2 regions of the Oceanisphaera sp. genome follow, and region 1 is predicted to be linked to the other one. Evidence: predicted binding sites of a transcription regulator. Region 1 holds the regulator's gene; the other holds the start of a gene.

Region 1 (15,480 bases):
TATCGCAAATCGTCCTTTTTGTTGGATACCTTAGGTGAGCGTATTTTTCCTGAGTGGTTTGATATTCATGAGCAGCCGCATTTACATAAGGGCTTAGCCAGCTCGCCCTTTGATAATGAAGGGGTGCGTACGCTGGAGCGTCGTATTATTGAGCAAGGTCGTTTGCAAAGCTATTTATTACCCAGCTATGCCGCACGTAAAATGGATATGGAGCCGACAGGCCATGCCGGTGGTATTCATAACTGGACAATCGCCAATACCGGCCAAAGTCTAGCGCAGTTGCTAAAAATGATGGGAACCGGTCTTTTGGTGACAGAAATGATGGGCCAAGGGGTCAATATTGTCACCGGTGATTACTCACGAGGCGCGGCCGGTTTTTGGGTTGAGAACGGAGAAATTGCCTATCCGGTAGAAGAGCTCACCATAGCCGGCAATTTAAAAGATATGTTTGCCGGTATTCAAGCCGTAGGTACAGATACCGAGTTACGCTCTAGTCTGCGTACCGGCTCGGTATTGATTGATGAAATGAAAATTGGGGGGCAGTAGGGCAGCGCCGAGCGCCCGGCGCCAAGCACCTAGCTACCGATAAAACATAGCCCTTCGGGCAGCTGTAAGCAAAAAGCACCGCACCTAAGGGGCGGTGCTTTTTATTTGGGCCCAAAAAGAGCCGCCGATTTTTCTATAGATTGCCGTGTTGTTTCGCGTAAAGCGTACGCGCGGCATTAGTTAATGAGCATTAAGGTGGCGAGCCCTAAGAAAGATAACAAGCCGATAATGTCGGTAATAGTGTTAAGGGCCATTGAGCCGGCGAGGGCAGGGTCGATATTGAACTTGCGCATAATCATGGGGATCGCGGCGCCTGCTATACCGGCCACCGACAAATTAATAAACATCGCCAAGCCCAGCACTACGCCAATTTTCCAGCTATCTTTCCAAAAGGCCACCACTAACGCCACCATCACTGCCCACAATAAGCCATTAATAAGCCCAACTAATGCTTCCTTGGTGAGCAACCAGCGGGCGTTACTGTCTCCGATATGTCCCACAGCCATGCCGCGGATCACCAAGGCTAACGTTTGGTTGCCGGCAATGCCCCCCATAGACGGCACTATGGTCATTAAGACGGCTAGGGTTGCCAATTGCGATAGGGTGTCTTCAAACATATTAGACACGCTGGCGGCTAATAGCGCTGTCCCTAAATTAACGGTAAGCCAAATAGAGCGGCGTTTAGCACTGGTGGTGACTGGGGCGAAGGTATCTTCGTCGTCATCCATGTTCGCCATCCCCATCATGGTATGCTCGCCATCTTCTCGAATAATATCCACCACATCATCTATGGTGATCCGACCCAGTAGTTGGTAGTTCTGATCGACAACTGGTGCCGATAGCCAGTCGTGTCGTTCAAAAAGGTTGGCCGCTTCGGTATCTGTCATAAGCAGCGGAATGGCTTCTACTTGGGTGTCCATGGCGTCGGCAACTAAGGTATTAGGGTCTTGCACTAACAGGCGAGCTAGGGATATATCACCTAATAAACGATTGTTTTTATCCACCACATATAAGGTATCTGTGCCTTCGGGTAACTCGTGATGCAAACGTAAGTAGCGCAAGACCACTTCAATACTAATATCTGCCCGCAAGCTGATGAACTCAGTGCTCATCATAGAGCCGGCTGTGTCTTCTGGATAAGACAGTGCCTGCTTGGCGCGCAGCCTGTCTTGCTCATCCATTTGCGTCAGTACTTGATTTAGTAATTGCTCGGGGAGATCGCGCAATACATCAGCCAGATCATCCGATTCCATGTCTTCGAGTGCGCTGGCCAGCTTATCAGCGTCCATCAGCCGGATAATGCCGTCTCTGACTTCTTCTGAGAGCTCTTCTAGTATTTCACCGTATTCGTCGGGATCAATCAGTTGCCAAAATACTTTACGGCTGGGGGTAGGGGAGGCTTCTAGTAACCAGGCTACATCACCTGGGCGCATTTGTTGTAACTGGCGGCGAACATGCACGAACATGCCACTATTAAGTGCTTGATTGATAGTATCTAAATGTTCTGCTGGACTAGGTTTGTCTGATGGATCTGACATCAATGCTCCCGCTTTATTTTAAAACAGCTCATTAAGCCGTTATTCTGCCTCATTGAAGCGGTCGGCGACGAGGCGTGAAACAGCATCCATTGCCGCCTCGGCATCTTGTCCTTCTGCCACGACCCGAATGGCGTGACCCTGAGCGGTTTCAAGCATCAGCAGCCCCATAACGCTGTTAGCGGGGGCTTGTTTTTCGTGGCTGCATACGGTCACTATGGCATCAAATTGCTCGGTGACTTGTACTAGCTGAATAGCGGCGCGAGCATGTAATCCGAGTTTATTGACAATTTTGAGATCACGCTCAATTCTCCGCATGGTGTTTTTCCAAGGTACGGTGGCGCAGTTGCACACTCTTACCCATTTTTTTAAACGAGGCAGCTAATTGCTCTACCAGATATACAGATCTGTGTTTACCTCCAGTACAGCCAATGGCCACAGTGACATAACTGCGGTTGTTACGCTCAAGATGCGGCATCCAAGTGACCAGGAGGTTTTCTATTTGCCAGCGGTATTTGCTCACTTCAAGCTGGCTATTTAAATAATTAGCCACAGGCTCATCTTGGCCAGTAAAAGGCCTCAATTCGGCAATCCAGTGTGGGTTAGGTAAAAAACGGGCATCAAATACAAAATCAGCATCTTGAGAGATACCAAATTTATAGCCAAAGGATTCAAACACCCAGTTTAATTCACGTTCCTTTTTACCCAATATTCGAGCGCGGATAATTTCGCTTAAGTCATGAATACTGAGATCTGAGGTATCAATGCGCAAATCAGCCGCCGATGATAAAGGCGCTAATAGGTGGGTCTCTTGGCGAATAGCTTCATCCAGTGTGAGGCTGAGCCGAGACAGAGGGTGTAGCCTGCGGGTATCACCAAAGCGGCGAATAAGTGCGGCATTATCGGCATCAATAAAGATATTTGATAGGCTTACACCTTCTATATTACGAACTTGGTCTAAACAGCTTTCCATTTTTTCATTACTGTCGGGGAGGTTACGTACGTCAACACTCACAGCTACTTCGCCGGGCTTGTTGCGCCGCATTTTAACCAAATCGGGTAAGAGCTCTACCGGCAGGTTATCGACACAATAATAGCCTAAATCCTCAAGTACCCGTAACGCGACGGTTTTTCCCGAACCAGAACGACCACTGACGATTACCAGCTGCATAGTTCCCCCTTAAGAAGAAATCATGATTTGATGGAGCTCGTCATCACTACTGGCTTGACGTAGCTGTTTGCAAATCTGTTTGTCACTGAGCTTTTCGGCAATCAATGACAGTGTTTTAAGATGTTGCTTACACTCTTGTTCAGGTACAAGCAGTGCAAATACTAAACTGACCGGCTGATTATCAATAGCATCAAACTCTACTGGTTCAGCAAAGGTCAGTAACACGGCGGTGGCTTGGTTATCATCACTAATACGGCCATGAGGAATGGCAATGCCATTACCTATGCCGGTGGTACCCATTTTTTCTCTGGCTAACAGGCAGTCAAATAACTGCTGGCTGTTAACGTTAAGATGCTGGGCGGCTAGTTCACTGATGATTTCCAGAGCGCGTTTTTTGCTTGTGCAGGGGATTGCACTGCGCGTGCAATCCCTGCTTAATATATCGGCGACTTCCATGGTTATTTTTGCTTAAGCTTCTCTTTGTGTTTAATGACTTGGCGATCGAGCTTATCAATTAAGCTGTCTATCGCGGCGTACATATCTTCACTTTCTGCGTTGGCGAAAATTTCACCGCCGCTAAGCAGTATTCTTGCTTCAGCTACTTTTTGCACTTTTTCTAGGGTAAGAACGACGTGTGCGTTGGTTATATTATCAAAATGGCGCTCTAGACGAGAGAACTTGCTGTTAACATAATCACGTAATGAGTCTGTGATATCTACATGGTGTCCAGTCAAATTTATTTGCATAATGTCTTCCTTCTAGGTCGGCCTACATCAGGCGTTTACGTTGATTGGAAGGGGGGATGGCCAGCGACTCTCGATATTTAGCGATGGTGCGTCTCGCCACCTTTATCCCTTGCTCAGCCAGCAGTTGAGCAATTTTGCTATCACTCAACGGCTTAACCGGGTTTTCTGCTCCGACTAATTTTTTGATTAAAGCACGAATAGCGGTGGATGAACATTCTCCGCCGCTTTCGGTTCCTACATGGCTGGAGAAAAAATACTTCAGCTCAAACACGCCTCTTGGCGTGTGTAAAAATTTTTGTGTGGTCACTCGCGAGATGGTGGATTCGTGCATTTCTACCACATCGGCCACTTGATTGAGCACCATGGGTTTCATGGCCTCTGCTCCATACTCAAAGAATGCCTGTTGTTGGTCAACAATACAATTAGCAACCTTGAGTAAGGTCTCATTTCGGCTTTCTAGGCTTTTGATAAACCACTTAGCATCTTGCAGGTGGTTGCGAATGTACTGGCTATCTTCTGTGCCCTTCGCACTGCTTGCCATAGCGGCATAGGTTTGGTTTAGTCGCACCTTTGGCATTGCATCTGTATTTAGTTCGGCCACCCAAGTGCCTTTGCGTTTGCTGACCACTACATCGGGGATTACATATTCAGAGTTTGACTGCAGTATGCGACTACCCGGCCTCGGCTCAAGCTGTTGAATTAGCGCTAATACGTCTCTTAGCTCATTTTCTTTAAGGCAGGCCTTACGCTGCAAGGTACGGTAATCGCGGTTACCTAGCAAATCCATGTGATGCTCAAGCACTGCTAGGGCATCACTTAGCCATGGGGTGTCGTGGGGCAGGGCATGGAGTTGAATTGATAAGCACTCTTGTACGCTGCGTGCTGCAACACCTAAAGGATCAAAATGTTGAATACGTTTAAGTACCGCCTCCACCTCGTCTGCTTCAATATGCTGCTCCCCACCTGATACGCTGGCTAATAGGGCGTCTATATCTAGGCTGAGATAGCCGGCGTCGTCAATGGCATCAATAATCGCTAAGGCGATAGCTTGGTCGGTATCGCTAAAGGGGGTCAGTTGCATCTGCCATAACAGGTAATCTTGTAAGGTTTCGGTTGTTTCCCCTTGGTACACCGTATCGTCCATGCCTTCAGGTAAGCCTGCGTTAGTACTACCAGACGAAGCGGTGTAAATTTCCTCCCACTGGGTGTCCATTGGCAAATCATCTGATAGCTGGTGCTGTTCCATCGCTTTGTCGGTGGCTAGCTGATCATTTTGCTGAGGGGCTGCTGTTTGAGATTCTGCCTCGCTCTGTTCGTCTTGCTCCTCTTGCTCAAGCAGGGGGTTATTATCAAGTGCAAGTTGAATTTCTTGTTGCAACTCCAAGCTCGATAGCTGCAACAGGCGAATGGCCTGTTGCAGCTGAGGCGTCATGGTCAGCTGCTGGCCCATGCGTAATTGAAGAATTGGCTTCATTGTAAAAAAGTCCTTCCATATCAACCGCGAATGGCTACAGCGGTGCCGTTAGAGGCTAAATTGCTCACCAAGATAGACTTTCTTGACCTGTTCATTATTAAGTATTTCGGCTGGTGTGCCAGCGGCTATACGGTGGCCTTGGCTAACAATATAGGCGCGTTCACACACATCAAGCGTTTCACGCACATTGTGGTCGGTAATTAACACGCCTAAGCCTCTGTCTCGCAGGTGCAATATAATTTTTTTAATATCGAGTACTGATATAGGATCGACACCGGCAAAAGGTTCATCCAACAAAATAAAGCGGGGATCAGCGGCGAGTGCGCGGGCAATCTCCACTCGTCTGCGCTCACCACCGGACAAGCTCATGCCGGTATTATCTCGAATATGGGTAATATTAAACTCTTCGAGTAGTTGTTCCATTTTTTCTGTGCGCTCGTCTGAGCTTAAATCTTTGCGTGTTTCTAATACCGCCATTATGTTATTAGATACACTTAAACGGCGAAAGATAGACGCTTCTTGCGGTAAATAACCAATGCCACTGCGGGCCCGTAAGTGCATGGGTTGATGACTAATATCTTGTTCATCTATGGCGATACTGCCGGCATCGCTTTGTACTAAGCCCACAATCATATAAAAAGAGGTGGTCTTGCCGGCGCCATTGGGGCCAAGCAGACCAACAATTTGGCCGGTATTTACTGTCATACTGACATCAGCTACTACCTGACGCCCTTTGTAACTTTTTTGGAGATTGCGCGCTTTTAGCGTGGCCATGATTACTTTTGAGCCTCATCTTTAGTCGATTTTTGTTGCTTTTCAGGCAAAAACACTGTGGTTACCCGATCTTGCCCGCCTTGGCTTTCGGCTTCCATTTGCTCTTTGTCGATAAAATAACGAATACGATAACCCGTCACTATATTATCGTTTTGCTTGATTTGTGCATTGTTTAGCAGTGTCATGGTGCGAGACGTTATATCGTAATTAATCTGATTAGCTTGAGCTCTTATTGGCTCGCCACTGTCTAACACTTGGTAATAGGTGGCAGGAGCGCCATAGGCCGTCATAGATTGCAGGCCTTTATCATTACGAATCACCACTAACTTACTGGCACGCACATCTAAGGTACCTTGTTTTACTACCACTTTATCAGTGAAGGTCACTTTGTTGTCTGCCAGTTCAACGAGTTGACGACCCGCATCAATAGTGACTGCCTGATTATAGTCAGACTCTTTAGCATGAGCCCCATTGAGGCTCAATGCTAACAGGCTACTCACGCTAAGGAGTAATATACGTTGCTTGGGTATCATGCAGTAATTCCACCGTTTGTTGATCGATTTTGCCAAGCAAACCTCTGCCTTGTGCCTGATAGTTTGGGCTAGTTAACTGTACTACTTGATTAGATCGCAATTGGTTATTAATAAAGTCCAGCTCGAGATATTCGGTTGTTAAAGTTTTGACGGGGCTGTTCGCTTGCAGCCCTTTACCTACCACAGTGCCGTTTAACACCAGGTTGTCGTCTGTATTTAACATGCCTTCATCACCACTCAGTTGCCATTGGGGCTGGCCACTAGGTGAATAAAGCAAGATAACAGGTTTTTCCATTAGGGTCATGGCCAGTGGTTGGTAGTGCTCGGCGTATTCGGCCTCTAATCCACGATAGGGCAACCCCAGTTTGTTATATTGCACACTCACCAAATTTTTGGCGATAAAATCAGGTTGATAGTTCTGCTGGGTAATCACTTGTTCATCACTGGGTTTAAACCACTGCCAGCAGGCTAATGCCAATACAAATAGGCCGAAAAACCACCCCGTTTGACGGCTCATATACTCATACCTTGGGCATGAGCTAATTGTCCTCGGGCTTCTAGTATCAAATCACACAGTTCACGTACCGCCCCTTGGCCACCTTTTAAGTGAGTCACATAGTCTGCCTGCTGGCGCACTTTAGGGTGCGCATCAGCCACAGCGACACCCAAGGCGCAGTGTTGCATTACCGGTAAGTCCACTACATCATCGCCAATATAGGCAACCTGCTCTGGGGTTAGGTGTAAGTCGGTCATGAGAGCGTGATAGCCTTGCATCTTATCGCTTTGCCCTTGATAAACATGCTCTACACCCAGTGAGGCCATGCGCTCGGCGACTATGGTGGAGTTGCGCCCCGTTATAATAGCCACTGTGATGCCAATATTTTGCAGGGCTTTTATGCCAAAACCGTCTTTGGTATTAAAACTCTTGTATTCTTCACCTTGGTTGCCCAAGTAAATATTACCGTCAGATAACACACCGTCTACATCACAAATCAGTAACTGCACTTTAGCCAAGTTGCGCCATACTGTGGTGGCTACAGGACCATATAAGCCAGACTCTTCCATTAAATAACTCCTGCCAACAATACATCATGCATATTAAAGGCCCCAATGGGCTGGTGATCTTCATTGAGCACCAGCAGGCCGCTGATTTTTTTCTCTTCCATTAGCTGTACCGCTTCTGCTGCGAGCATGCCGGCATGGACTGTGGTGCAGCTTGTTGTCATCACTTGCTTAATCATAGTGTGGTGCACATCTATCTTTTGATCCAGAGTACGGCGTAAATCGCCGTCGGTATAAATACCGACTAAACGCGCTTGTTCATCAACCACGGCACTAAAGCCTAAACCGGTGCGACCAATTTCCAGTAGCGCATCAATTATAAGGGTATTGAGTGTTACCTTAGGCACACTATTGCCTTGGTGCATTATGTCGGCGACCCGCAATAACAAGCGTTTGCCTAATGCTCCACCAGGGTGGCTAAGTGCAAAGTCGTTGGCCGTAAAGCCACGCGCTTCGAGTAATGACACTGCTAATGCATCGCCCATCACCAGTGCGGCTGTGGTACTGGCTGTAGGGGCCAAGCCTAATGGACAAGCTTCTTGTTCTACGTGGGTGCATAAATGAAAATTTGCTTCTCGCGCCATGGTTGATGCGGGGTTACCGGTAAGGCACACCAGTGGAATACCGCGGCGCTTAAGCACAGGTAATAGAGCAATAATTTCACTGCTTTCACCCGAGTTAGACAAGGCAATCACCACATCATCTTTGCCAATCATGCCTAAGTCACCATGGCTGGCTTCGCCGGGGTGGACAAAAAAAGCCGGTGTCCCTGTGCTGGCTAACGTTGCGGCTATTTTATGGCCGATGTGGCCCGATTTTCCCATGCCGGTGACGACGATCTTACCGGTGCAGTGTAACATTAGGCTACAAGCTTGATTAAAAGCGTGATCCAAATACTGGTATAAGCCATCAATGGCGGCTTTTTCAATATCGAGTACACGTTGGGCTGTTTTTTGGTAATCAAATTCCGCTGTCATCTTGTTCTCCGCAGGTAGGGCGCCTCTATTATAGAAAAGCTGGTGATGATATGCGACTAACAAAATAACCAGTTAGCATTTCTGGCGGTATTGACGTCAAGGCTTGGCGCCTCACTGAGGTGTTTAAAGATGAGAACAGGGAGCTGAATGCAAGCTATGGCGCTTTTGGGTTGCTGAACGATCGGGGAACTCATACAATTCCTTCTTTTCATTGGGGAATCAGTTTGAGCCAGAACCTAGTAGAAATAAAGGATCTTTGCTTTGGCCACGGTGATCGGACCTTATACGACCGTATTAACCTGCAGATCCCTAAAGGTAAAATTACCGCCATTATGGGGCCGAGCGGTATTGGTAAAACCACCATGTTACGCTTAATTGGCGGCCAGATTAAGCCACACAGTGGTGAGATTTTATTTGATGGTCAGTCTATCCCTAACATGGGGCGCTCGCATTTGTATCAAGAGCGTCAGCGCATGGGAATGCTTTTTCAAAGTGGCGCCTTATTTACCGGCATGTCGGTATTTGAGAATGTGGCGTTTCCGTTGCGCGAACACAGTGGATTGCCTGATGCCATTATCGAAACCACAGTGTTAATGAAATTAGAAGCTGTGGGATTGCGTGGTGCTGCACATTTAATGCCCTCAGAGTTATCTGGTGGTATGGCTCGGCGTGCTGCGCTGGCCAGGGCGATTGCTCAAGACCCTGAATTAATTATGTATGATGAGCCTTTTGCTGGCCAAGATCCTATTAGTATGGCGGTGTTGGTAAAGCTCATTGCCGAGCTTAATAAGGCGCAAGGGTTGACCTCGATTGTGGTTACCCACGATGTTGATGAGGTGATGAGCATTGCAGATTATGCTTATATTATTGCCAATAAAAAAGTCATAGCCGCGGGCACCCCTGAAGAGTTACGTTTGCAGCGGGATCCGCAGCTGGTGCAGTTTTTACAAGGCGAGGCCGATGGGCCTGTGGCCTTTCATTATCCAGCGCCATCATTTAGGGAGTCGTTAACGCATGTTGATTGATGTAATAGGGCGCTTGGGCCGTCGTGGCATCGACAGTGTGACGGCGGGCGGACGCGCCGGCATTATGCTAACTCATGCCTTAGTCGGTCGCCCGCAACCGAAAAAGCATTTTCCACTCTTGGTGGAGCAATTACGCGTGGTGGGCGTGCAGTCGGTTGCCATTATTTTAGTCTCTGGCCTGTTTATTGGTATGGTGCTGGCACTACAAGGTTATAACGTTTTAGTCGACTTTGGTGCCGATGGCATGCTGGGGCCTTTGGTGTCGCTGTCTTTACTGCGAGAATTAGGTCCTGTGGTGACTGGTTTATTATTTGCAGGGCGGGCCGGATCGGCGCTTACCGCTGAGCTTGGTTTAATGAAAACGACAGAGCAGTTATCCAGTCTAGAAATGATGGGCATTGATCCGATGCGCCGAGTGGTGGCTCCGCGTTTTTGGGCCGGCATGATCAGTATGCCTTTACTGGCGCTGATGTTTAGCCTTGTTGGTATTTGGGGGGCTAAATTAGTTGGCGTAGACTGGTTAGGCGTTGATGAAGGCGGATTTTGGTCTGCTATGCAATCGGCGGTGGAGTTTAATCAAGATATAATGCAAGGCTTTATCAAGAGTTTGGTATTTGCCCTCGTTGTAACCTGGATTGCGTTGTTTAATGGTATTGATACCAAGCCAACTGCAGCAGGGATCAGTCAAGCCACGACCCGTACTGTGGTTCATTCTTCTTTGGCGGTATTGGGGCTCGACTTTGTGCTTACCGTCGTCATGTTTGGATAAAATGAGATGAAATACAGCAAATTAGAATTAAGTGTTGGCTGCTTTATGCTAGCCGGAATTGGTGCCCTATTACTGCTGGCATTTAAAGTGGCTGGAGTGAATGTTAAGGGGCAAGGCGAGACTTACACGCTTTATGCTAAGTTCGATAATATTGGCGGACTAAAAGTACGCTCACCCATTAAAGTGGGAGGGGTTGTGGTAGGCCGAGTAAGCGATATACAACTTGACGAAAAGGACCAAGTACCGGTTATTACGTTAACGGTGAGCCGCAGCGCAGGTGATTTTTCTGAAAGCAGCACGGCGGCCATTCAAACCTCAGGCCTATTAGGTGAGCAATACTTAGGGTTGAGCCCAGGCTTTGCCGACGAAGACATGGGGATTGGTATGTTAAGCGATGGAGACTTTATTACTGATACTCAATCTGCATTAGTGTTAGAAGAGCTGATTGGCAAGTTTATTTATTCTATTGGTGATAACTAAGCCGTAGCACCTTATTGGAGCACACAATGAAAAAATTATTAGTTTCAGGTCTACTATTAATAGCCGGTACTTGGGCACCTTTGGCTACTGCCTTAACGTTAGAAAACCCGTATCAGCTAATGGACGAAGTGGCACAAAGCACTTTTGATAGACTTAATAACGAACAGCAAAAAATTAAGGCTGACCCTAAGTACTTGCGCACTATAGTGCGCGAAGAAATGCTACCGGGAGTAGATGTACGCTTTTCTGCCTATCGGGTTATTGGTAAGCAACTTAACGACACCACGGCAGAGCAACGGGAACAGTTTGTAGACGCCTTTAGTGAGTATTTAGTGGTAACTTATGCTGATGCACTGGCCGCGTATGACGATCAAACCTTAGATATTGGTACCGGTCAGGTAACGGATGAAGACAAATTGGTCTCTATTCCGGTGGCGGTATTAGAGCCAAACAAGCCGACTATTCAGCTGGAGTTTAAGCTGCGCAAAAATAATCGTACTGGCGAGTGGCGCGTATTTGACATGATTGCTGAGGGCATTAGCTTGTTGTCTGCAAAGCAAGGTGAACTCAGCGGCCTTATTCGTCAAAAAGGAATTGAGCAAGTCACTCAAGAGTTACATGCTCATACCAACAAGCCGGTTACTCCCTTGGAACGTAAAGAATGAAGCTGACCGAGCCATTAACACGCCAGTATATTGCGTCTTATTGGGCGCAGTGCCAAACCCTGTTTACTCATCGCCAAGCCGATTTAAGTGGTTTAAGTGAGATAGATACTGTTGGTTTAGCATTTTTAGTGCAATGGAGCCAAGCATTAGCGGCAGAACAACAGCCACTCGTGCTGTTAACTCCCCCTGCCAGCTTTTATCCTCTTGCTGATTTATATGGAGTTAGCTCTTTTTTTGAGCTAACCGACACCCCTGCCGGGAGCCAAAATGGAACTGAATAATCAAGTAGAACAACTATTACGGCAGGCGCTGCCTTTAGATGAACTCTATGTTAAAAGTGAAGGTAATCACTGTAATGTGATTGCTATCTCTGCTGAGTTTGCTGAGATGAGTCGCTTAAAGCGACAGCAAGCCATTAATGGACCATTACGGGAGTTGATTGCAGACAACACCATTCATGCGCTAACCGTAAAAACGTTTACTCCCGAGCAGTGGGCTCGAGAACGCAAATTTATTATGCCTTCCTAAGGCGGGAACCTAAATGGATAAATTTATAATACAAGGGCCATGTCGGCTTACTGGAAACGTCACTATTTCTGGTGCTAAAAACGCAGCTTTGCCGATATTATTTGGCACCCTGTTATGTGATGAAACAGTCACTTTATCTAATGTACCCAAGTTAAAAGACGTGGATACCACGCTACAGCTTTTGGCCTCTATGGGCTTAACCGTAGCCGAGCAAGATAAGCAATATGTGATATCCGGTGCTGTTAATAGCCACATAGCCCCTTATGAGTTAGTACGCACTATGCGCGCGTCTATTTTAGCATTAGGCCCGCTTGTCGCCCGTTTTGGTAAAGCCGATGTTTCTTTGCCTGGTGGTTGTGCTATTGGCGCGCGCCCGGTTAACTTGCATATTCACGGCCTAGAGCAAATGGGCGCTGATATTCGCGTAGAAGATGGCTACATTAAAGCGCGGGTAAATGGACGTTTGCAGGGCGCACATATTTTAATGGATATGGTGAGCGTGACCGGTACCGAAAATCTGATGATGGCGGCGGTATTAGCCAAAGGGCGCACCACCATTGAAAATGCGGCACGTGAACCAGAAGTCGTTGATTTAGCAAACTTCTTAAATACCTTGGGCGCCAAAATACAAGGTATTGGTCAAGATACCCTGATTATCGACGGTGTAGAGGCACTGCACGGCGGTGAATACAGTGTGCAGCCTGATCGTATCGAAACCGGTACCTTCTTAGTCGGGGCGGCGGTAACGGGAGGCGATGTCACCTGTCTTAATGCCGCGCCTAATTTGCTAGAAGCGGTCTTGGTAAAGCTAAAAGAAGCGGGCGCGGATATTGAAACCGGTGAAGACTGGATCCGTCTTAATATGACAGAGCGGGTATTAAAACCGGTCGATATTAAAACCGCCCCATATCCTGCATTTCCGACGGATATGCAGGCGCAATTTACTGTGCTCAATGCGGTCGCTAAAGGGGTAGGTCGTGTTACTGAAACTATTTTTGAAAATCGTTTTATGCACGTTCCTGAGCTAAATCGCATGGGAGCCAGTATCGAGCTAAATGGTAATATGGCAATTTGTGATGATACAGAGCAACTCTCTGGTGCTACTGTGATGGCGACCGACTTACGAGCTTCTGCAAGCTTAGTATTGGCCGGCTTTGTGGCACACGGCAGCACTACGGTTGATCGTATTTATCATATCGATCGCGGCTATGAGTTTATTGAAGATAAGCTGTCAGCCTTAGGCGGTAAGATCGAACGCATTAAAGCTTAACGCACAGCCTTAAGCGGTCAGCCGTAAGCTATCAGCTGTACAGCTTAACAACTCAAAATGGCCCAGATGTAATACATCTGGGCCATTTTTGTGTTTAAGTTTTGACTGACAGCTTACGGCTTTCCATAGGGTTGGGGCTAGCGCAAGCGTTGAAAGCGGTTATCTTCTTCTACGGTAATAGGTAGGGTTAATAATTTGCCATCACGTAGTAAGGTGATGTTAATAACGTCTCCTGGATGGGTTTCTGCGACTTTATCCATGGCATGACGGGTATTGAGGATTGGCTGGTCGTTAATTTTTAATAATACATCTTCTTTTTTAATACCGGCCTTAGCTGCTGGACCTTGTTCATTAAGGCCTTCTACAAACAAGCCCGTGCGCTTCCCCATCTTTAGCAATTGCGCCATCATCGGCGGAATATCGGCACCACTTATCCCTAAATAACCACGAATGACGCGACCATGACTAATTAACTCCTGCATAATACGATCTGCTAAGGCATAAGGAATAGCAAAGTTAATGCCGTAGCTTTCTTGATGTGCCAAACTTTGAAATGAGGCGGTGTTAATACCGACGATTTCACCGTACACATTAATTAGCGCGCCACCTGAGTTACCAGCGTTAATGGCGGCGTCGGTTTGCAGTAAGTCTTGGCGACCATTGCTGTCTGGGCCCATGCTAGATAAGCCCGCGCGTCCAGTGGCACTAATAATACCTTGGGTAATGGTTTGCCCCACGTTATAAGGGTTGCCAATGGCCAGCACAATATCGCCAACTTGTGGAGCTAACTCATTATCTTGTGGGATTACCGGCAATTGCTCGGCAGTAATTTTTAACACCGCTAAGTCGGTAGGCACATCAAAGCCGATGACCTCACCATTAAGAATACGACCGTCTTGCAATGCCACAATGACCTGATCGGCATCTGCAATCACATGATAATTGGTTAGTACATAACCTTTTTTCGACATGATAACCCCAGAGCCTAAACTGGTAGCACTTAACTGGGGCGCTTGCTTGTCATGTTGAAAGCTACGGGTGTAAATATTGACTACCGCAGGCCCAGCACGATTAGCGGCATAAGAGAAACTAGATATACCCACTTGTTGGTTACGCCACCAATGCTCAAAAGGCTGGTTTTTAAGTTGCGGAAAGAGCAGCAGCAGCAATAGCGCCATCAGCGTGCCGAAGGCGGCGGCCTGAAGAAAAAATGTTATAAGCGAAGGTAGGCGCATAAAAACAATCAAAGTCAGCTGATGGCAAGGGATCAACAGCATAACATAAAGCAAACAGTTCCGAGCGAGACAGAATAGTTAGTGTTGCGTGTGTGGGAGCGTAGTTCGTTTTCTAGGTCGGTATAAGACATTTTTCAGGGTAACGAAGATGATCTGTTTTCTTTATTGTTTGCTAGTAAAGTGTGCTGGCTATCAAAAATAAAAAAAGCAGTGCTAAGCACTGCTTTTGGTTGCGAACTAACAGCATTTAGTTATTTTACTGACCTTTTGTGCAAGCTCAGCGTAACACTAAATACAGTGATGAATTGTTGCGCTGAATATTTAACGCAATTACATCGGGCTTATCTTGAATAATTTTACGTAATTCATTTAAGTTTTTTACCCGCTTGCGGTTTACACCAATAATTATATCGCCTTCTTCTAGGCCGGCTCTGGCGGCAGGGCTGCGTGGTGAAACTTCAGTTATTTTAACGCCTTTGGTGCTATCTTTATCATCTGTTTTAGATAAAGTCGCACCTTTTAGCGCTTCATTTAAGGTATCGGCGGCAATGGTGTCACTGTCGGCATGGGCCAGAGTGACATCAACATTTTGCTTTTTACCGTCACGGAATAAGCCCAGTGTGACTGTTTTGTCAGCCCCTGTAGTTGCGACTTTAGCGCGTAACTCACCAAAGGATCGTACGGGCTTGT
Region 2 (5,025 bases), on a different contig from region 1:
GGCTATGGCTAATCGTAGTGTCTAGCTCAAAGTTACGGGTCGCCTCTTTGCGCGAGCGCTCGTTACGGCGTTTTTCTTGCGCGGTTAACCCTGTGGCGTCTTCAGGAATATCCGACTCACCCGGCGGTTGGTTGGTTAATGCCCCCGGAATACCCAAAGCGCCCAAGCCAGAGGTATTATCTTCCATCACCATTTCTGAACGCACAGCGGGCAAGTCAGGGTTAAAGGTTTTTACGGTTTGTTCTTTACGAGTAAAGTCGAGCCGCAAGTCCACTTCAGCCGTATAATTACCCAAACCCAACACTGGACTTAAAATAGAGTCAATTTTTTGTCGGTATTCTCGTTCTTGCTTCTGCTGTAATTCAAATTCTCGACGAGTACGGGCCGATAATGGATCTTGTGAGCCTGAATTTAATAAGCGTCCGTTTTGATCCGTCACAGTGACTTTATCGGGAGACATTTCGGCTACCGCAGAGGCCACGGTATCAACAATAGAGTCCACTTCTTCTTGGCGCAGCGTACTGCCACGACGCAAGTTCAATAACACAGTAGCGCTGGGTTGGCGCTTATCACGTACAAACACATTCTCGCGCGGAATAGCCAACAAGACTTGCGCCTTACTCACACTGTTATATTGCTCAATCACACGGGATAATTGACGCTCGCGGCTTAAGTTAAGGCGTTCACGCTCAAGGCGTTGGCTAATACCAAAGCCCGGATCTGATAGTAAAATAGAGTCGCCTTCGGGCGGGGCTTGATCTAACCCCGAGCGACGTAAATTAAGTTGAATATCAGAAAACTCATCGGCACGTACTAATACTGTGCTGCCATCAATTTGATAATCGACTTTTTGCGCGTCTAAAAAATCGAGTGTTTCAATCAGCTCTTGATTGTTATACACACCCAAGGGGCGCATTTCGGGCTCTTTGCCCCACATCAATAGAAAAACCGCCAGCGCTAAACAAATTGCTAGCGCCAGCACTATAATTACTTGGCGTAACACATCTGTGTTACCCAGCAAAGCCAATGGAGTGCTTTTTTGCTCTTCTGCCTCCAGTGAGTTGGCCTCGCTGGTGGCTACTGCAGATTTGTCGGTATCAACCAACGGATTATCAGCCACCAATCAGATCCTTATACCGGCATATTCATAATAGTTTTGTACGCTTCTACTACTTTATTGCGCACCTGTACGGTTGCATCAAAAGCCAAGCTCGACTTTTGACCGGCAATCATCACATTTTCTAAGCTCACGCTTTCATCGCCCATTTCAAAGCGGTTACGCAAATCACCCGTGGTGTGTTGCAAGGCATTCACATTATTCACCGCTTGGGTTAATACTGCAGAAAAATCTTGTTTTTGTGCAATATCATTAGCCGGTGCTAAGGGTTGCAGCTCGCTTTGCATCGCCTGCATTTCAGATATTAAGGCCGAAGCTTTTACATCCATGGTTAACAATCCCCTTAAAATTAAGCAAAAAGTATAATCGCAATATAGTTAATGCAAACAATAGGCCAGTATATATACAAGCGCACAAAATAAATAGTGAAGAAAATTTAGCGCCAAGCACCAAGCAAGCAGCCGAATGCTGTACGAAAAAATCAAAACCGCTGTTTATAGTCTAGCTCGGCGCGTATTCTTTAACTGACAGCTCTCCGAAGGGGCTTAGCCGTCATTGCGAGGAGCGCAGCGACGCGGCAATCCATCTAACAGACAGTAATAAGCTTGAAACCGGAAGTAAAACCGACAATAAAGGTACCGCAGTGTTTTTGTATAGCTTAGCGCTTCCAGCTTCCGGCTTTCTATACGTTTTACGCCAACCGCTGTATTCTTTAACTGACAGCTACCCTAAAGGGGTAAGCTTGGTCCTGGGCGCTTGGCGCTCGGCGCTGCCCTTAAACCTCTACCCCAGCTTCGCGCATACGTGCCAGCTTATAACGCAAGGTTCGGGGGCTAATGCCTAACTTGTCTGCCACTTCTTGGCGGCTGCCACCGTATGTTTGCAAAGCATTTAAAATAATTTGCTGCTCTTGGCTTACCAACTCACGACCTAAGCTTTGCTCTTCACCCACTGGCTGCATACCGTCTTTATGCTCAGGTACTGGTGAGCTGGGCGGGGGCTGACTAGCAGCAGGTGCCGGCACACCGGCATCATCCAGTAAAATATCGGCGGCGGCAATGTCATGCCCCTGCGCTAAAATAAGTGCTCGCTGAATAACATTGCCCAGCTCACGCACATTGCCCGGCCAGTGCCACGCCTGCAAACGCGCCTTGGCTTGTGCGTTTAGTTGTAATGGCCCACGGCCTAACTCTTTGGCATGACGCTGCAGCAAATACTCGGCTAACGGCACAATATCGCCAGGGCGCTCAACTAAGGCTGGCCAATGTAGTGGAAATACATTTAACCGATAATACAAATCCTCTCGAAAATGGCCATCGGTGACTGCTTGGCGCAAGTCTCGGTTACTGGTGGCCAAAACGCGAACATCCAGCTGGATAGTTTTACGACCACCTAAGCGCTCGACTTCTCGCTCTTGTAGCACTCGCAGCAACTTAGCCTGCAAGCTTAAATCCATTTCGGTAATTTCATCTAACAACAGGGTGCCGCCATGGGCTTGCTCAAACTTCCCCGGGTTCGCCTGCACCGCTCCGGTAAAAGCCCCCTTTTCATAGCCAAACAGCGTGGCTTCTAACATATTATCAGGAATAGCCGCACAGTTAATGGCTACAAATGCCGCCTTAGCCCGCGCTGACTTTTGATGGATAAAGCGCGCCAGCACCTCTTTACCCGTGCCGCTAGGGCCACTGATCATCACGCTGGCCTCAGACTCTGCCACTCGTGTCGCCAATTGTAATAGCTGAATGCTGCTGGCATCACCTACTATGGGGTCACCTTCGCGCTCATGATCTTGCGTTAAATAACGTGACACCACAGCTTGCAAAGCGTCAGGCGTAAAGGGTTTAGCTAAATAATCTACTGCACCGGCCCGAATCGCCGATACCGCCCCCGACACCTGAGCATAAGCTGTAATCACCAGCACAGGTAACCCCGGAATACGCCGATTAATCCACTCCAATAACCCCAAGCCATCCATGCCCGCCATTTGCACATCAGTAATCACTAACTTAGCGGCATTGTGTTGCAAATACACAATAGCATCTTCGGCACTGCTTAGTGCGGTACACGTATAACCAGCTAACAACAAGGTGTCTTGCAGTGCTTCTTGCAAACCGGCATCGTCTTCAACAATTAATATATCCACCACACTGGGCGCTACATCATTGCTCATAAAAGTGTCCTTAATGTCTAACACCAAACCTAAAACCTCTTTGCAACGGAATCCGCTAAATCCACAAAAACTCAACATAAGAACGAAACGTTTAATGGTAAGGGCCAACCCCATAACAGCAATTACGTTTTTTCTAAGTACACGGTCCCGTTTTGTCGTCTTTGCGAGCGAAGCGCGGCAATCCAAGTTTTATCTTTTGCACTTCATTCAAAATTCAACATTGCCCTTCAAATATTCCGTGGCAAAAATTTTTAATCTTATATTTAGCTGGGTGCTAGGTGCTGCAAGGCAACCACAGGCTAAAACAACTGCCTTTACCTAACTCAGACTGCACCGACACTCGGCCTTGGTGGGCGCGCATCACTGCCATTAACGCAGCTAACCCTAAGCCAGTGCCTTGGCTACGCGTAGTAAAAAATGGGGTAAACACTTTATTTAGCACAGCATCATCCATGCCTTTACCGTTATCTTGTACCCGAATCTCTACTTCCTTATCCTGGCTTAATAACTGCACATTCAACTTAGTTGCTCCTGCTTGCGCCCCGTTTTCTAGCAGGTTCAACATAATACCTTTTAAGGCATGGGCATTACCTAACACGCAAACTGGCTCAACACCCGCCTCACTTACCCCGGTAAGACAAATGCTTGCCCCCTTACTAGCCAACAAAGGGCTCGCCGCTTCTACACTGTCAGTCAGTAACACACTTACGTCAATATTATCGGCTAACGCCGCTTGCTCTGGCCGCGCAAATAATAAAACGTCGCTTATTTGACGCTCGATATCATGTAGCCGCGCCACCAGCCGCTGTTGAAACAGCTCACGCTGACTGTGATTAAGGTGCGGTGCCGCCAAATTGGCGCCATAGAGCATGGCCGCAGACAAAGGAGTACGAATTTGATGGGCCAAGGTCGCCGCCATTTGCCCCAATGCCGCTAAGCGCTGGGCATGACTTTGCTGATCAACCCATTCACGGGTAGGGGTCATATCGGTGAGTTGAATAAGTTGGCCGGGCTGACCTTCAATATGAGAAATAGCCAGCTGAATACGCCGCCCATCTTTAAGTGACACCTGTAAGCCATCATCAGGTTGCGGGGCAAATACCCGTTTAATAACCTCTGGCCATGCCAGCCCCAGCAAAGGCTCGCCCAGCATACTTTGCGCTGCTGGGTTGACCAAGGCCACCCGCCCTTTGCCATCCAACCACACCACACCACTGGGCATAGCATTCACTAAGGCGGTCATACTTAAAGCCGCAGGAGTATCAACAGTCATGGCACGCAAACAATAAAAGAATAATATTCTGATCATTCAATAAGCATGCCAATCCCTTTGGGAAGCTATCAGCTGTCAGAAAAACAAAAGCGCAGTGCATGAGGTAGCGCTAAGCACTATACAGTGTTTAGCCCGTCTGACTGGGTACGGTGTTTAGCCCGTCTTACCGGGCTTGCCCCGGTATCTCGTTTTTATATTTAAACTTGGCGCTATTTTTCAAACTTGTGCGAATAAATTCGCCCCTACATAAAACACAGCACCATACCAAAACAAACGGCGCTTTGGATTTGTCTTAAAGCTTGGCGCTAGGCGCTGCCTGTTTTCTTTAACGTACGGCGTGCAGCGTCAGCCGTAGCGCATTCCTGCAAAATGGATTGCCGCGCTACGCTCGCAATGACCCAAGCTCTGGGTTTGTCTTAAAGCCTGGCGCTAGGCGCCGGGCGCTGCCCTGAGCCGTCATTGCGA

What was found. Region 1 encodes sigma-54, which starts transcription at its own class of promoters, with help from an activator protein. Its sites were predicted from a motif close to TGGCACNGTTTTNGCTT; they were not measured.
Region 2: the regulator sigma-54 is predicted to act here: its motif matches at 1,498-1,514, upstream of fliE (flagellar hook-basal body complex protein FliE).

What each region holds. Positions count from the first base shown of each region.
Region 1 is NZ_JBQDEX010000026.1:7,916-23,395, reverse strand. Features, by position in the region: gene pmbA (metalloprotease PmbA) at 1-546, shown strand, start outside; gene mgtE (magnesium transporter) at 723-2,084, opposite strand; gene ACTHY5_RS04120 (HPr family phosphocarrier protein) at 2,124-2,399, opposite strand; gene rapZ (RNase adapter RapZ) at 2,386-3,252, opposite strand; gene ptsN (PTS IIA-like nitrogen regulatory protein PtsN) at 3,262-3,708, opposite strand; gene hpf (ribosome hibernation promoting factor) at 3,711-3,998, opposite strand; gene ACTHY5_RS04100 (RNA polymerase factor sigma-54) at 4,021-5,472, opposite strand; gene lptB (LPS export ABC transporter ATP-binding protein) at 5,521-6,246, opposite strand; gene lptA (lipopolysaccharide transport periplasmic protein LptA) at 6,249-6,779, opposite strand; gene lptC (LPS export ABC transporter periplasmic protein LptC) at 6,748-7,296, opposite strand; gene kdsC (3-deoxy-manno-octulosonate-8-phosphatase KdsC) at 7,293-7,844, opposite strand; gene ACTHY5_RS04075 (KpsF/GutQ family sugar-phosphate isomerase) at 7,844-8,818, opposite strand; gene mlaF (phospholipid ABC transporter ATP-binding protein MlaF) at 9,043-9,843, shown strand; gene mlaE (lipid asymmetry maintenance ABC transporter permease subunit MlaE) at 9,833-10,612, shown strand; gene mlaD (outer membrane lipid asymmetry maintenance protein MlaD) at 10,619-11,092, shown strand; gene mlaC (phospholipid-binding protein MlaC) at 11,119-11,757, shown strand; gene ACTHY5_RS04050 (STAS domain-containing protein) at 11,754-12,038, shown strand; gene ACTHY5_RS04045 (BolA family protein) at 12,025-12,285, shown strand; gene murA (UDP-N-acetylglucosamine 1-carboxyvinyltransferase) at 12,299-13,555, shown strand; gene degS (outer membrane-stress sensor serine endopeptidase DegS) at 13,693-14,790, opposite strand; gene ACTHY5_RS04030 (Do family serine endopeptidase) at 15,068-15,480, opposite strand, start outside.
Region 2 is NZ_JBQDEX010000049.1:13,190-18,214, forward strand. Features, by position in the region: gene fliF (flagellar basal-body MS-ring/collar protein FliF) at 1-1,120, opposite strand, end outside; gene fliE (flagellar hook-basal body complex protein FliE) at 1,132-1,446, opposite strand; gene ACTHY5_RS06375 (sigma-54-dependent transcriptional regulator) at 1,893-3,287, opposite strand; gene ACTHY5_RS06380 (sensor histidine kinase) at 3,562-4,596, opposite strand.